3 regions of the Streptomyces sp. CS113 genome follow, and region 3 is predicted to be linked to each of the others. Evidence: riboswitches for the same ligand, from Rfam matches in the RefSeq annotation. Region 3 holds a riboswitch; each other region holds the start of a gene.

Region 1 (5,512 bases), 180 kb from region 3:
GACTTCCCCGTGCTCCAGGGAACGACGGTGATGGCGGCGACCGACGGTACCGTGCGGACGCAGTTCAACAGCGCGTACGGCAACATGATGATCGTGACCGCGAAGGACGGCACGGAGACGTGGTACTGCCACCTCTCCAGCTACCAGGTTCCCTCCGGCACCACCGTGAAGGCCGGCGACGCGATCGCGTACTCCGGCGACTCGGGCAACTCCACCGGCCCGCACCTGCACTTCGAGGTGCGCCCCGCGGGCGGCTCGTCGATCGACCCGCTCCCGTGGCTGCGCAGCCACGGCCTCAACCCGACGTGACGCCGTAACGTCTCAGCAGATCGCCGGGCCCGTCCCCGAGCCGGTCCCGGGCCGGTCCCGGACCGGTCCCGGACGACCGTCCGGGACCGTGCCGCGTGGCGTCGAACCGCCCCTCAGAGCTTCTCCACCGGCGCGTACCGCAGCAGCAGCCGCTTCGGCTTGGTGTCCCCGAAGTCGATCGTCGCCTCGGCGTTGGACCCGGTGCCCTTGACCCCGACGACCGTGCCGAGTCCGAACTGGTCGTGCGTGACGCGGTCGCCGACCGCCAGCGAGACCGTCGGCTGCTCGGCGCCGGCCGACCTGCGGGTGGCGAAGCCGGACGCGCCCGACGCCGACGAGCGGGAACGCGACGACGACAGCGACGCCGCCACGCCCGAGACCGGCGCGGAGGGCGCGGGACCGTTCGCCCCGGTCCGCTTCCACTCCAGGTGCGGGGCCGGGATCTCCTCCAGGAACCGCGAGGGCGGGTTGTACGACGGCTGGCCCCAGGCGCTGCGCAGCGTCGACCGGGTCAGGTAGAGGCGCTCACGGGCGCGCGTGATGCCGACGTAGGCGAGGCGCCGTTCCTCCTCCAGCTCCTTGGCCTGGCCGAGGGCGCGCATGTGCGGGAAGACGCCGTCCTCCATGCCGGTGAGGAAGACGACCGGGAACTCCAGGCCCTTGGCGGTGTGCAGGGTCATCAGGGTGACGACGCCGTCGCCGTCCTCCTCGTCCGGGATCTGGTCGGAGTCCGCGACGAGCGCGACCTTCTCCAGGAAGTCGGCCAGGGTCCCCGACTCCTCGCCCTCGGCCTGCTCCTGCTCGAACTCCAGGGCGACGGCCGCGAGTTCCTGGAGGTTCTCGATGCGGGTCTCGTCCTGCGGGTCGGTGGAGGCCTGCAACTCCGCGAGGTACCCGGTGCGTTCGAGGATCGCCTCCAGGACGGTCGCCGGTCCGGCGCCGGACTCGACGATCGTACGGAGGTCCTCCATGAGCGTGTTGAACCGCTTGACGGCGTTCGCGGAGCGCGCGGCCATGCCGTACGCCTCGTCGACGCGCCTGAGCGCCTGCGGGAAGCTGATCTTCTCGCGCTGGGAGAGCGCGTCGATCATCGCCTCGGCACGGTCGCCGATGCCGCGCTTGGGGACGTTGAGGATGCGGCGCAGCGGCACCGAGTCCTCCGGGTTGGCCAGCACCCGCAGGTAGGCCAGGACGTCCCGGACCTCCTTGCGCTCGTAGAAGCGGACGCCGCCGACGACCTTGTAGGGCAGGCCGGTGCGGATGAAGACCTCTTCGAAGACACGGGACTGCGCGTTGGTCCGGTAGAAGACCGCGACGTCTCCGGCCTTGGCCTCGCCCGCGTCGGTGAGGCGGTCTATCTCGTCGGCGACGAACTGCGCCTCGTCGTGCTCGGTGTCGGCGACGTACCCGGTGATCTGCGCGCCGCTGCCCTGGTTGGTCCACAGGTTCTTCGGGCGGCGGGACTCGTTGCGCTCGATGACGGCGTTGGCGGCGCTGAGGATGGTCTGCGTGGAGCGGTAGTTCTGCTCGAGCAGGATCGTCGTCGCGTCCGGGTAGTCCTCCTCGAACTGGAGGATGTTGCGGATGGTGGCGCCGCGGAAGGCGTAGATCGACTGGTCGGCGTCGCCCACCACGCACAGCTCGGCGGGCGGCACCTCGGCCTCCGGCGGCACGTCGACGGGGTGCTCCGAGGGCACGCCGACCAGCTCGCGCACCAGGGCGTACTGGGCGTGGTTGGTGTCCTGGTACTCGTCGACCAGGACGTGCCGGAAGCGGCGGCGGTAGTGCTCGGCGACGTCCGGGAAGGCGCGCAGCAGATTGACCGTGGTCATGATCAGGTCGTCGAAGTCGAGGGCGTTGGCCTCGCGCAGCCGCGACTGGTACATCGCGTACGCCTGGGCGAGGGTCTTCTCGAAGCCGTCGGCAGCCTGCGCGGCGAAGTCCTCCTCGTCGATCAGCTCGTTCTTCAGGTTCGAGATCTTGGCGCTGAAGGACTTCGGCGGGAACTTCTTCGGGTCCAGGTCGAGGTCGCGGCAGACCAGCGCCATGAGCCGCTTGGAGTCGGCGGCGTCGTAGATCGAGAACGACGAGGTGAAGCCGAGCCTCTTCGACTCGCGGCGCAGGATGCGCACGCACGCGCTGTGGAAGGTCATCACCCACATCGCGTTGGCGCGCGGGCCGACGAGCTGCTCCACGCGCTCCTTCATCTCGCCCGCGGCCTTGTTGGTGAAGGTGATCGCGAGGATCTGCCCGGGGTGGACGCTCCGCTCGGCCAGCAGGTGGGCGATGCGGTGGGTGAGGACGCGGGTCTTGCCGGAACCGGCACCGGCCACGATGAGCAGCGGGGAGCCGGAGTGGACGACGGCGGCCCGCTGGTACTCGTTCAGCCCCTCCAGGAGCGCGGCGGCGTCCAGGGCGGGGCGCGGGGCGCCGTCCCGGTAGTGGGTCTCCCGCTCCGGAGGCGCGTCGAACTTCCCGCCGAACAGATCGTGCGGCACCGGCTCCGGTCCGTGCTCGTCCTCGGGCGGCGGCGGGGGTTCCTCCTCGTGACCCCGGGGGGTCTGGAGGCTCGCCAGGAAGCTGTCGTCAAAGAGGCTGCTCATCGCTCTCCGAGTCTAGGGCGCCCCACCGACAACCCGGTGCCACCCCGGAAAATGCCCACCGCTCCCGGGCGCGGACACGCCCTGCGACCAGCGGAACCACGAAGAGTGACGCCCATGACCGCCCCGGAGGCACCCGAACAGAAGGTCACGAAAATGTATCGGGCATATCACCCACCAACCTTCACAGCGGCCACACGAGTTGGCTACGGTGCGGGGCAGGCCGCTCGACCCCCTCCGGCGAACCTCGCCGGGCCGCGCGGCCTCCGCCGAGTCCGGTACGCCGCACGGCAGCCGGAGCCGGGGACCCAACCGAGAACTTTGGGGTGAATCGGCGACACCGCCCTCCGTGAGGGACGGACTCGCCGTAGGGCAACCCTTCCGCATCACACCGCCCGAACCCGACAGCTAACCCGGTAGGCGGAGCACTGGAAGGAGTCGCCTCCTTGGCGTCGCACCGCAAGTCGCGTCCCACCGGTCCCCGCGTCGCGGGCATACGGACCCCGGCCCTCGCCACCGCGGCCCTCACCTCCGTCGCCCTGCTGTCCCAGACGGCGAACGCCACGCCGTCGGACGACCGGCCGACCCTCGAAGAGGTCGAGAAGAAGGTCGACGACCTCTACCGCCAGGCCGGGTCGGCGACCGAGAAGTACAACGCGGCCAAGGAGAAGACCTCCAAGCAGCGCAAGAAGGTCGACACCCTCCTCGACGACGTCGCCCAGCGCACCCAGAAGCTCAACGACGCGCGCGAGGAGCTGGGTTCCTTCGCCTCCGCCCAGTACCGCACGGGCGCCTCGGTCCCGGAGACCGCGACACTGCTCCTCGCGGACTCGCCGCAGGACTACTTCGACCAGAACCAGCTGATGAACCGGCTCACCGGCCGGCAGAAGACCGCCGTCGACGACTACGTCACCCAGCAGTCCGACACGATGAAGAAGCGCCGCGAGGCCACCGAGAGCCTCGAGACGCTCACCGACTCGCAGAAGGACCTGAAGACGGCCAAGGCGACCGTCCAGAAGAAACTCGCCACCGCGCGGGAGCTGCTCTCGGAACTGACCGCCGAGGAGAAGGCCCGGCTCGCGGCGATCGAGAAGAAGAAGCAGCAGGAGGCCGCCCGCAAGGCCGCCGAGCTGGCGAAGCGGCAGGCGGCGCAGGAGGAGGCCGAGCGCAAGCGCCGGGAGGAGGCCGCCGAGCAGGAGAGCGGCTCCGGATCCTCGGGAAGCTCCGGCGGCACCGGCACGTCGGAGTCGGGCTCGTCGACGCCGGGCACCTCGAACGGCACCAAGGCCGAGAAGGCGATCGCCTTCGCCCGCGCCCAGATCGGCAAGCCGTACGTCTGGGGCGCCACGGGCCCCGGCTCCTACGACTGCTCGGGCCTCACCCAGGCCGCCTGGAAGGCCGCGGGCGTGACCCTGCCGCGCGTCACCTACGACCAGGTCAACGCCGGCACGACCGTCTCCGTCTCCCAGGCACAACCCGGTGACCTGGTCTTCTTCTACGACGACATCAGCCACGTCGGCCTGTACATCGGCGACGGCATGATGATCCACGCGCCGAAGCCGGGCGCGTACGTCCGCGAGGAGTCGATCTTCTACGACGGCGAGTCGTCGATCTACAGCGTGGTGCGCCCGGCCTGATCGCCGCGGGTCCTTAGCATCGGGCCCATGTCATCGGCCACCCATCCCTCCGCGCTGCGCGCCTGGTGGGCGCAGCGTCCACCGGCGGCCGGGGCCGCGGTGATGGCGACCGGCATCGTGTCGGTCGCCCTGCATCTGACGGGCCGCGAGGTCCTGTCCCGGATCGCCCTGGTCCTGGCGTGCGCCGCCTGGCTGATACTGGCCGCGAACTTCGTCTACCTGCTGCTGGCCGACCGGGCGCAGTGGGTGAAGCGGGCCGGGACACCGGGGGCGCTCACCGCCGTCGCCGCGACGACCGTGCTCGGCACCCGCTTCTCGCTGCTCGGCTGGTCGCTCCTGGCGGCGGTGCTGCTGGCCCTGGCCGCCCTGCTGTGGCCGTGGCTGCTGCTCCTGGTGGTGCGGCACTGGGGGCGGCGGATGCCCGGGGCGGTGTTCCTGAGCTGCGTGGCCACGGAGGGGCTCGCCGTGCTCGCCGCCACACTGGCCGCGGCCACCTCGACGCCCTGGCTGGCGCACGCGGCGCTGGTGCCGTTCTGGCTGGGCATCGTGCTCTACCTGATCGCGCTGTTCCGCTTCGATCTGCGGCAGGTGGCCCGGGGCTCGGGCGACCACTGGGTGGCGGGCGGCGCGCTCGCCATCTCGGCCCTCGCCGGCGCCAAGCTGCTCGCGGCGGCCGGGACCGGCATGTACCTGTGGAACGCCGACGACCAGGCCGTCCTGCACGACGTGACGGTCTTCCTGCTCACGCTCGACCTCGCCTGGTACGCCGTGCTCCTGGCGGCGGAGATCGCCTGGCCCCGCCTGCGCTACGACGTGCGCCGCTGGTCGACCGTCTTCCCGCTCGGTATGACGGCGGCGGCGACGCTGTCGGTGGCCGCCGTCGTCGACGTCCCGTGGCTGGACGTGCCCGGCCGGGCGCTGCTGTGGATCGCGGTGGCCGGGTGGCTGGCGGTCGCCGCGGGCGCG
Region 2 (5,512 bases), 2.4 Mb from region 3:
GATCGTGGCGAACGCCGCCGCGGTGGGGGAGCGGCTGAAGTCCCGGCTCGCCGGGCTGGTGGACCGGTACGAGCTGCTCGCCGACGTCCGGGGCCGCGGGCTGATGATCGGCATCGAGTTCGGCCGCCCGCAGTCCCTGAAGCTGCGCAGCCGCTGGACGATGCTGCAAGCCGCGCGGAAGGGGCTGTTCGCGCAGATGGTGGTCGTGCCGCTGTTGCAGCGGCACCGGATCCTGACCCAGGTGTCCGGCGACCACCTGGAAGTGATCAAGCTGATCCCGCCGCTGATCATCGACACCGCCGACGCCGACCGGTTCGTCGACGCCTTCACGGACGTGATGGAGGACGCGCACCACGGCGGTGGCCTGATGTGGGACTTCGGCAAGACCCTGGTCAAGCAGGCGGTGGCCAACCGCTGAGTCCGGCCCGGCCCGGCCGTCCGTGCGGCGGACCGCCGGGCCTTTGCCCGTGAGGCAAGAAATTTGCCTGGTGGGCAAGGTTCGGGCTGAATGGAGGCATGAGCGCCTCCGAGACCGGTCCCGCCGGGGGGACCGTCGCCGCCGTCGCGCCGCAGCTGCGTGAGCTGCGGCGACGGGCCGCCCTCACCCTGGAGACCGCGGCCCGTGCCGCGGGACTCTCGCCCGCCCACCTGTCCCGGCTGGAGACCGGGCAGCGCCAGCCCTCGCTGCCGATGCTGCTCTCCCTCGCCCGCGTCTACGGTACGACCGTCGCCGAGCTGCTGGGGGAGACGGCCGCCGACCGGGACGCCGTCGTGCGCGCCGCCGACATGGAACCCACGAGCGCGGGCGGCTGGACGTACTACCGGGCCGGAGCGCCGGGCCGCGGCATGCACGCCCTGCGCGTCCAGGTGCCGTACGGCTCCCAGGGCGACGTCGTGCGGGTGCACCCCGGTGAGGAGTGGCTCCACGTCCTCAGGGGCCGGTTGCGGCTGCGCCTCGGCGACACCGAGCACCGGCTCACCGTGGGGGACGGCGCGCACTTCGACTCGATGACCCCGCACCGGATCGCCGCCCAGGACCCCGACGGGGTCGAGCTGCTCTTCGTCCACACCCTGCTGCAAAGCCCGGCGGCCGCCCTGTGCCTCGGCCCGGCCGCCGGCCCGAACCCCGGAGAGATGCCATGAGTACCATGCAGGAGAAGTTCCCGCGCGCCCTGTGGGTGCGGCTGATCATCTACATCGCCCTGGGGCACGTCTTCGGCGGCTTCCTCTACCTGCTGTTCGAGGTCGGCGCCAAATAGCGCCGTCCGCGGGCGGGTGCCGGGTGCCCCGGCTCAGTCCAGCATCCGCTCGCGCAGCCGCTCCCGGGTCCCGGCGGTGAGCCGCAGCCCCTTCTCCAGGTACGCGTCGACGCCGCCCCACGTCTCCTCGATGGTCTCGAAGGCCGCCGCCAGGTACTCGGCGCGCGCGTCGAACAGGGGGCTGAGCAGCTCCATGACCTCGGGGGAGTAGGCCGCGGCCGCGGAGCCGCTGCGGCGCACCTTGTAGCGGCGGTGCGCGGCGTTCGACTTCAGGTAGTCCTCGACGACGGCCTCGCGCTCGACCCCCAGGGCGAGCAGCGTGACGGCGATGGACAGGCCCGCACGGTCCTTTCCGGCCGCGCAGTGCATCAGCGCGGGGACGCTGTCCTCGGCGAGCGCGTGCAGGATGCGGGAGTGCTCCGCCGTGCGCTCCGTGACGATCGAGCGGTAGGAGTCGATCATCCGCTGGGCGCCCTTGCCGTCGGCGAGGATTCCGTGCAGCTGGTCGAGGTCCCCGTCGCGGACCATCTTCCAGAACTCGGCGCCGTCGGCCGGATCGCTCAGCGGCAGGTTCACATTGCGCACGCCGGGCAGCTCGACGTCCGGCCCCTCGAGCTTCTGGTCGGCCGCGTTGCGGAAGTCGAAGATCGTGTGCAGGCCCAGCGAGGCCAGGAACGCGGTGTCCTCGCCGGTGGCGTGCGCCAGGTGGCCGCTGCGGAACAGCACCCCGGGGCGCACCCGCCGGCCGTCCACGGTCGGCAGTCCGCCCACGTCCCGGAAGTTGCGCACTCCGGTCAGCTCGGGCTCGGTCGACGGGACCTGCTGCGTCACGGGGGCTCCTCCCAGTCCACGCCGCCGCCGCTGCTCGCCGGCGGGCGTCCCACGACGATACGGCATGACCCGCGCGCGAAATCATGCTCCGAGGGATAGTGCGAGCCGATAAGAGCCTTCTGTCCGAATTGGTGCCTTCATAACAACTGGGCCTGAAATGGCGGAGGGTGGGTGAGGGGCGCGTGAGCAGCGTCATATCCGTGACCGTGTGTTGCCCGTCATGTTCACGTAATTCAGCTGTTTCTCAAGGCCTTTAAGGAAAAACGGCGCGACGGAAATCGACGCAGGGTTACCGGTAATTCCCGTAAAGGATCAATCGGAACACCGGACGGAGGAACCTCTCGCTTGTCCCTGCGCGTCCTGGTCCCTTACGTTCACCACCGATCCGGACGGACGCCTAATCCTGCCGCCGACCGGAGCCCGCACTCATCCACCACCCGTACACGGCAGGAGCGGGGGACCCACAGGTAGAACTGCCTGTTCCGGTTCCCGGAACGGCTTGGGGTAAAGCCGCGTTTCGGCGCGGCCGGGCATCTCCAGCCCGCACCCGACAGCTCACCTCGCAGGCGCCGGAGAGGAATTCGCCATGCCCGCGAAGGGTAAGCACCGCCGTACCAGGGCCATGCGCCTGACCCGCGCCATCGCCGTCGCCGGAACCGGTGGCGCCGCGCTCGCACTCCCGCTGATGGGTGCCGCCGCCGCCAACGCCGCTCCCGCGCACTCCGTTTCCGAGCAGGCCACGCAGTCCGTTCCGGCGGCGGCCAAGAAGGCCGCCGCCGAGAAGAACTCCGACTCGCGCACCTACACCGTGAAGAGCGGTGACTACCTTTCGAAGATCGCCGACGAGCAGCACGTCGACGGTGGCTGGAAGAAGCTCTACGCGGACAACCGCGAGGCCGTCGGTTCCGACCCGTCGCTGATCCACCCCGGTCTCGAGCTGTCGATCGGCGCCCAGGCCGCCAAGTCCGCGGCGCCGTCCTCCGCGCAGTCGGACAAGCCCGCGCAGAAGTCCGCCGAGAAGCCGGCCGCCGAGAAGCCGGCCAAGAAGTCGACGGACGCCGAGAAGGCCTCCTCCTCGGACTCCTCCGCCTCCTCGAACACCGGGACCCAGTCCGCGGGCACCACCAGCGGCTACACCTCCCCCGTCGTGGGCGGCACCGTCGGTACCCCGTACCACCAGTCCGGCAGCATGTGGTCCAGCGGCTACCACACCGGCACCGACTTCGTCGTCCCGACCGGCACCTCCCTGAAGGCCGTCGGCGCGGGCACCGTCGTCTCCGCCGGCTGGGGCGGCGCGTACGGCAACCAGGTCGTCATCCAGCTCGCCGACGGCCACTACGCCCAGTACGCCCACCTCTCCTCGCTCTCCGTCTCCGCCGGTCAGTCGGTGACGGCGGGTCAGCAGGTCGGCCTCTCCGGTGCCACCGGTAACGTGACCGGCCCGCACCTGCACTTCGAGATCCGCACCACGCCGGACTACGGCTCGGACATCGACCCGATCGCGTTCCTGCGCTCGCACGGCGTCTCCGTCTGACGACCGGACCCGCGCAGCCTCCGCGCCCCGAAGGCCGGACCCCGATCCCCGGGTCCGGCCTTCGGCGTGTCCGGCGTCCGGCGTATCCGTTCCCCGATGTATTCCGGAATTGACGAACACTTTAGGCGTGGCCTTTCTCACCGCCCGTCAACCCCTTCCTACGGTCGCGTAGGTCACATTCCAAGGTGAATCATGGGCGGATGTGGCAGACGATTCGAAGAGTGACAGCAGAGCAGTGATCGGGTCGTACGTGGCGGTGGGGGACAGCTTCACCGAGGGCGTCGGCGACCCCGGCCCGGACGGGGCGTTCGTCGGCTGGGCGGACCGGCTCGCCGTACTGCTCGCGGACCGGCGCCCCGAGGGCGACTTCACGTACACGAACCTCGCCGTGCGCGGCAGGCTCCTCGACCAGATCGTGGCGGAACAGGTCCCGCGGGTCGTCGCCTGCGCGCCGGACCTGGTCTCGTTCGCGGCCGGCGGCAACGACATCATCCGGCCCGGCACCGATCCCGACGAGGTCGCCGAGCGCTTCGAACTGGCGGTGGCCGCGCTGACCGCCGCGGCCGGCACCGTCCTGGTGACCACCGGCTTCGACACCCGCGGGGTGCCCGTCCTCAAGCACCTGCGGGGCAAGATCGCCACGTACAACGGGCACGTCCGCGCCATCGCCGACCGCTACGGCTGCCCCGTGCTCGACCTGTGGTCGCTCAGGAGCGTCCAGGACCGCAGGGCGTGGGACGCCGACCGGCTGCACCTGTCGCCGGAGGGCCACACCCGGGTGGCACTGCGCGCGGGACAGGCCCTCGGCCTGCGCGTCCCGGCCGAACCGGACCAGCCGTGGCCGCCCCTGCCGCCGCGCGGCACGCTCGACGTCCGGCGCGACGACGTGCACTGGACCCGCGAGTACCTGGTGCCGTGGATCGGGCGCCGGCTGCGCGGCGAGTCCTCGGGCGACCACGTGACGGCCAAGGGCACCCTGTCCCCGGACGACATCAAGACGCGGATCGCCGCGGTGGCCTGACGGCGGGGAGCGGACGGACCGCGTGCATGCCGCACGGGGTACGGCGGACGGACGGGCGTCAGCGCCGCGTGGGCGCCAGGGCCGCTCGCTCCAGGCCCAGTTCCCGGGCCAGCGCCTCGTCCACCCACTCCTGCGCCCGGGCCCGCGACACCGTGCCCGTGTACGACGTGAGCTGCACCGCCAGCCCGTCCAGCAACGCCGTCAGCCGCAGCGCCGCGGCGTCCGGCTCGGGGCAGGAGAACTCACCGGCGGCCACGCCCTCGGCGATGACCCCGGCGATCGCCGCCTTCCACTGGCGGTCCAGCTCGCGGGTGACCTCCCGCAGCGCGGGCTCGCGGGGCGCCGCCGCCCAGCCCTCGATCCACAGCCGCCAGCCCTTGGCCGGACCGGTCGGCGCGTACCACCGCACGGCCGCCCGCAGGCGGCGCAACGCCGACGTACGGCGGGCGAGCAGCCCCCGCAGATGGGCGAGATCGTCCTCGGCGGCATGGGTGAACGCGGCCGCCACCAGGCGCTCCTTCGTGGAGAAGTGATAGAGCACCAGGGCGTTGCTGACGCCGAGCGCAGCGGCCACGTCGGCGATCCGCAGTGCCGCCACGCCCCGCGCCGATATCTGCTCGATGGCGGCGCCCAGCAGCTCCTCGCGCCGCTCCGCCACGCTCAACCGGACTCTCCCCACGCACGTCACCCTATACAGGCGCCCGGACGTGCGGTGACGCTCCCGCCGGTCGCGGTGGACCGGGGGGAACACGGATGTGACATCCGTCGTTCGAGGTGACGTAGGACGAGACGACCATCATGAGAGCCTGAACCACTCCACCTGGAGGTACCGTGGCCGCTTTCCGTTCCCCGAGTTCCGGGCTCAGC
Region 3 (5,512 bases):
CAGGCACTGCCACACCCACAGTCCGACCACGGGGTCCCGTTCGGGCCATGCGGAACGGGTCAGCGCGCGCGGCACCGGCACCGCGGCGGTCACGGCGACGACGAACAGCAGGAGCAGGCAGACGGTCATGCCACTGGCTCCGGATCCTGGTCGAAGGATGGGCGGCTCTGGCGGTACAGGGGCTGTGCTGTGCTGCGTCGGGCCGTGCGCACACCGCCCGACGCCAGTATGACGGGGCCGGGCGGTGTGAGTCAGGGGTCGGCGGGCATCGGATTCCGCGTGCGTGCCCCCACCAGCCGGTCGCACGGACTCCCCGGCGGCACGCGGCCGGGCCGCGCGGAACTTCACGGCTACACGGAAGCCTCCGGCCGCGCGGAACTTCCCGGCCGCGCCGAACCTCCCGTCGGAAGGAACCGCCCGGCCGCACGTGTCCCCGTACACGCCTCCCGGGGCCTCCCGGGCCAGGTCAGACGCTCCGTCCGACCACCCGCCCGGTCACCTCTCCCAGGCCCACCCGGACACCGTCCGGCCCCGGGGCCCAGGCCGAGAGCGTCACCACGTCCCCGTCCTCCAGGAACGTCCGCTTGCCGTCGGGGAGTTCCAGGGGGTCGCGGCCGTTCCAGGTCAGTTCGAGCAGCGAACCCCGCTCCCGCTCGGCCGACCCGCTCACCGTGCCAGAGCCGTAGAGGTCGCCGGTGCGCAGCGACGCGCCGTTGACCGTCATGTGGGCCAACTGCTGGGCGGCCGTCCAGTACATGGTGGAGAACGGCGGCTCGGAGACGACGTGGCCGTTGAGGGCGACGGAGATGCGCAGGTCGTAGCCGCCGGGGCCGTCCTGGTCGGCGTCCGTGTCGTCCAGGTAGGGCAGCAGTTCGTGCGTGCGCTCCGGCGGGGCGACCCGCGCTTCCTCCAGCGCGTCCAGCGGCGTGATCCAGGCCGACACCGACGTGGCGAAGGACTTGCCAAGGAACGGGCCGAGGGGGACGTACTCCCAGGCCTGGACGTCCCGCGCGGACCAGTCGTTGAGCAGGCAGAGCCCGAAGACGTGCTCGCGGAAGTCGCCGAGCGCCACCGGACTGCCCATCTCGGACGGCACACCCACCACGAAGCCGACCTCGGCCTCGATGTCGAGGCGGACGGACGGGCCGAAGACGGGAGCGGCGTCGGCCGGTGCCTTGCGCTGCCCAGACGGGCGGACGACGTCCGTGCCGGACACGACGACCGTGCCGGAGCGTCCGTGGTAGCCGATCGGGAGGTGCTTCCAGTTCGGGGTGAGGGAGTCCGCGGCATCGGGGCGGAAGATCTGGCCGACGTTGCGGGCGTGGTTCTCGGAGGCGTAGAAGTCGACGTAGTCGGCGACCTCGAAGGGCAGGTGCAGGGTCACCGACGACAGCGGATGGAAGAACGGCTCCAGGACCTCGCGGTGGGAGGGGACCGTCACCCACGCCGTCAGCGCGCGCCGCACGTCCGACCACGCCGTGCGTCCGGCCGCCAGCAGCAGGTTGAGGGTGGGTTGGGCGAGCAGGGACGCGTACGGCGAGCCGAGCGCGTGGGCCGCCGCGCCCGCGTCGAGGACGTGGTCGCCGAGCCGGACGCCCACCGTACGGTCCGTCCGGTCCGTCCGGTTCGGCCCGTCGGACGAGCCGGGGATCGAGAACACGCCGTACGGAAGGTTGTGCGGGCCGAAGGGGTCACCCTCGGGGACATCGAAGGGGGGCATCGGGTGCTGCCTCGCTTTCGTGCTCGCCATGTGCGCCGTGCGCGCCGGTGTGCCACGCGATCGGTGTGCCACGCGATCGGTGTGCGTGGTGTGACACGTGGTCGGGCCACACGTTACGGGTGACCTACCGGTCTTGGGCAGTGCGGCAGGAGGCAGTGTCCGGCAGGTCGTGGTGTCGCCGAACGGCGCTGAGGCCCTGAACCCGCTCCAGCCGATGATGTGTCAGGTTGTGGGACCTGACCGGGCGTTCGCGTGCATCGGCGGCCGGGTTCGAACGCACTCACCACGCCCTCGTTCGGAAGCGGTCACGGGTGAGTCGGAGGGGTGCGGTGTCCGTATTCTCTGATCATGGACCGCACCGCATATTCACTCGTCGCCACCGACCTGGACGGCACGCTGCTCCGCGGCGACGACACCGTCTCCGACCGGTCGCTGGCCGCGCTGGCGAGGGTCGCCGGGGCGGGTGCGCGCCACCTGGTGGTGACGGGGCGGCCGGCCCCCCGGGTGCGCCCGCTGCTCGACCGGCTCGGCTGCACGGGACTCGCGGTGTGCGGGCAGGGCGCGCAGGTGTACGACGCCGGTGCGCACCGGATGCTGTGGTCGGTCACCCTCGACCGGGAGCTGGCCGAGACCGCGCTCGGCAAGATCGAGGCCGAGGTGGGACAGGTGCACGCCGCCGTCGACCAGGACGGCGTCGACGGGCTGACGCTCATCGAGCCGGGCTACCTGATGCCCCACCCGACACTGCCCGCGGTGCGCGTCGAGCGTCGCGAGCAGCTGTGGTCCACGCCGATCAGCAAGGTGCTGCTCCGCCACCCCGAGCTGACCGACGACGAACTGGCGGGGACGGCGCGCGCGGTGGTCGGCTCCCTCGCGACGGTCACCATGTCGGGGCCCGGCACCGTGGAGCTCCAGCCCTGCGGCATCACCAAGGCGACCGGCCTGGCGCTGGCCGCCGAGCGCCTGGGTGTGGGGCGGCGGCGGACGATCGCCTTCGGGGACATGCCCAACGACATCCCCATGTTCCACTGGGCGGCCCACGGCGTCGCCATGGCCGGTGCCCACCCCGAACTCAAGGCGGTGGCGGACGAGGTCACCACGACGAACGAGGACGACGGCGTGGCCGTCGTCCTCGAGCGGATCTTCGGTACCGCGTGAGGCGGTACCCCATGGTGCGCCACCACATGGTGCGCCACCACATGGTGCTTCACCGCATGGTGCGCCACCGCGGCGGTACGGCTCAGTACGCGCTGAAGACGTTGTCCATCGAGCCGTAGCGGTCGGCCGCGTAGTTGCAGGCGGCGGTGATGTTGGCGACCGGGTCGTACGGGTCCCAGGAGGTGCCCTCGACGTGGTACGCCTGGAAGGTCGGGTCGATCACCTGGAGCAGGCCCTTGGACGGGGTGCCGTTGATGGCGTTGATGTCCCAGTTGTTGATGGCGAGCGGGTTGCCGGAGGACTCCCGCATGATGTTGCGGTGAATGCCCTCGTAGGTCCCGGGGATGCCGTGCTGGGCCATGATGTCGAGCGACTCACGGATCCAGCCGTCGAGGTTGTCCGGGTAGGCCGTGGCCGCCGTGGTGGCGGTCGTGGCGGCGGCCGGGGTGGCCGCGGAGGCGGTGCTGGCGCCGATGAGCGGCAGCGCGAGCACCGCGGCACCGGCGCCGGCCACGGCGAGCTTCCGGGCGAGGCGGCTGGTGCGGGCGTGACGGTTCTGACCGTTGGCAGACATGCGGTGTCCCTCTCCTTACGCCTACGAGGTGAGCTGTCGGGTTCGGGCGGGGAGGTGCCCGGCCGCGCCCTGACGGGTACGGCTTCACCCCGAGCCGCTCCGGTGGTGACCGGCGCGGCGACTTACCTGGGTCCCCCGCTCCTGCCGGCGAGTGTGTTGGTGGATGACTGTGCGACGGGCGGTGGCAGGATTCGGCGTCCGCCCGACAGGCCGGGAACGTATGCGAGAGCACATGTCCGGAACAAGTGCAGGAATCACCCAACGCGCCTGTTGACCATGGTCTGAGGTGTTTGAGGCTCTTGATCCTTTGCTGTTGCCACGTCCCAACTGGCTTGCGGGGCAAAGGCGGGGCACAGGTTCGGGCGGGGTTGCTCGCAGGTGGCTCGAAGTGAGCCAACTCACTGGCTTAAACAAGCACCGCAAAACGGGCATTAGCCTCAACTGTGCGTCAACCGGCCGCGGGTGGCGACGGCTTCGAGTGTCGAGCGGCGAGGGGAGGGAAGCGAGTGGGGAGCGGGTGGCCGGGAAGGGGGTGGCCGTACCCGCCGGGGCGCGCGCGTGAACCGGCGTGGCAGGGGGTGGGTGCGCGTGTCGATCGGGTGACGTTCTCGAAGTGCGGGCCGTTGGGAGGAGTGATGGGATCTTCGGTGGCGGTTTCTGCTCCGTCCGCCCTCCGGGTCCGGCTCCCCTTGTTCTCTGGCCCTCCGGCGATGTCAACCGAAATCTGCTCATATCACCTGATCAAAAACATACCGTTCATGATCCGATACCGACCAGCCTGTAACGGTGGGCGCTAGCGGTGATCGAAACGTGACCGGATACGCTGACTTGAGTGGTGGCAGCGACCTATCGACAAACCAGGTAATCGCCGGGTAATCGCCAGTAGACACCAGCAGACAGGAGACCCCTCGTGACCGTCGTCGGGCCGTTCGGGCTGAGCGTGCGGGACCAGGCTCTGGAAGCCGATGTCCAGGCCGGATTGGTTGCTGTCGAGGAAGGGTTGCTCGAGGCAACCAAAAGCGAGGTGCCGTTCATCACGGAGGCCGCCCAGCACCTGGTGCGGGCCGGCGGGAAACGGTTCCGGCCGCTGCTGGTGATGCTCTCGGCCCAGTTCGGCGACCCCTACGCCCCCGGGATCGTGCCCTCGGCCGTGGTCGTGGAGCTGACCCACCTCGCCACGCTGTATCACGACGACGTGATGGACGAGGCCGCCGTGCGGCGCGGCGTGCCCAGTGCGAACACCCGCTGGGGCAACTCGGTCGCGGTCCTCACCGGCGACTTCCTGTTCGCCCGCGCATCGCAGATCCTCGCCGACCTCGGTCCCGAGGCCGTCCGGGTCCAGGCCCTCGCGTTCGAGCGGCTGGTCACCGGCCAGATCCTGGAGACGGCCGGCCCGCAGGACGGCCGCGACCCGGTCGACCACTACCTGGACGTGCTGGGCGGCAAGACGGGCTCGCTGGTGGCGGTCTCCTGCCGGTTCGGCGCGATGATGTCCGGCGCCGACGAGACGGTGGTGGACGTGCTGACCCAGTACGGCGAGCGGCTCGGTGTCGCCTTCCAGCTCGCGGACGACGTCCTGGACATCGCCTCCGACTCCGACGAGTCCGGCAAGACGCCCGGCACGGACCTGCGCGAGGGCATCCCCACCCTGCCCGTACTGCGGCTGCGTGAGCGGGCGGCCCGGCTGGGGCTCGCCGAGGACCTCGCGCTGTGCGAGCTGCTCGACTCCGACCTGAGCGACGACGCGCGGCACGCCGAGGCGCTGCGCCTGCTGCGCGCGCACCCCGCGCTGGAGCAGGCCCGCCGGGACACCGTCCGGTACGCCAAGGACGCCCGGGCCGCGCTGGCCCCGCTGCGGGAGTGCGACGCGAAGGCCTCGCTGATCGAGCTGTGCGACGCGGTGGTCCACCGGGCCGGCTGACCGCTCGGCGGCCCGTCACGAGCCGTCGGCTGTCTGCCGTTGCTGTCAGCTGTCTGCCGGTGCCGTCGGCTGTCTGCCAGTGCCGGCAGGTGTCTGCCGGTGTCGTCCGTCGCACCATTCGCTGCGCGCCGCCCATGAC

Evidence for each region. A riboswitch is a leader RNA that binds a small molecule or an ion and turns the genes downstream of it on or off. The one in region 3 is predicted to bind cyclic di-AMP.
Region 1: another riboswitch for cyclic di-AMP. It lies ahead of B9W62_RS15080 (C40 family peptidase); the one in region 3 lies ahead of B9W62_RS16030 (transglycosylase SLT domain-containing protein).
Region 2: another riboswitch for cyclic di-AMP. It lies ahead of B9W62_RS05240 (M23 family metallopeptidase); the one in region 3 lies ahead of B9W62_RS16030 (transglycosylase SLT domain-containing protein).

What each region holds. Positions count from the first base shown of each region.
Region 1 covers NZ_KZ195574.1:3,483,366-3,488,877, forward strand. Annotated here, with positions in the region: gene B9W62_RS15070 (peptidoglycan DD-metalloendopeptidase family protein) at 1-309, shown strand, start outside; gene pcrA (DNA helicase PcrA) at 423-2,912, opposite strand; cyclic di-AMP (ydaO/yuaA leader) riboswitch at 3,167-3,349, shown strand; gene B9W62_RS15080 (C40 family peptidase) at 3,356-4,546, shown strand; gene B9W62_RS15085 (tellurite resistance/C4-dicarboxylate transporter family protein) at 4,574-5,512, shown strand, end outside.
Region 2 covers NZ_KZ195574.1:1,210,979-1,216,490, reverse strand. Annotated here, with positions in the region: gene B9W62_RS05260 (aspartate aminotransferase family protein) at 1-418, shown strand, start outside; gene B9W62_RS05255 (helix-turn-helix domain-containing protein) at 517-1,143, shown strand; gene B9W62_RS05250 (DUF6126 family protein) at 1,140-1,259, shown strand; gene B9W62_RS05245 (tyrosine-protein phosphatase) at 1,293-2,090, opposite strand; cyclic di-AMP (ydaO/yuaA leader) riboswitch at 2,515-2,672, shown strand; gene B9W62_RS05240 (M23 family metallopeptidase) at 2,677-3,624, shown strand; gene B9W62_RS05235 (SGNH/GDSL hydrolase family protein) at 3,860-4,645, shown strand; gene B9W62_RS05230 (TetR/AcrR family transcriptional regulator) at 4,704-5,324, opposite strand; gene B9W62_RS05225 (MBL fold metallo-hydrolase) at 5,477-5,512, shown strand, end outside.
Region 3 covers NZ_KZ195574.1:3,660,931-3,666,442, reverse strand. Annotated here, with positions in the region: gene B9W62_RS16045 (M56 family metallopeptidase) at 1-129, opposite strand, end outside; gene fahA (fumarylacetoacetase) at 467-1,720, opposite strand; gene B9W62_RS16035 (HAD family hydrolase) at 2,069-2,878, shown strand; gene B9W62_RS16030 (transglycosylase SLT domain-containing protein) at 2,961-3,452, opposite strand; cyclic di-AMP (ydaO/yuaA leader) riboswitch at 3,457-3,624, opposite strand; gene B9W62_RS16025 (polyprenyl synthetase family protein) at 4,363-5,373, shown strand.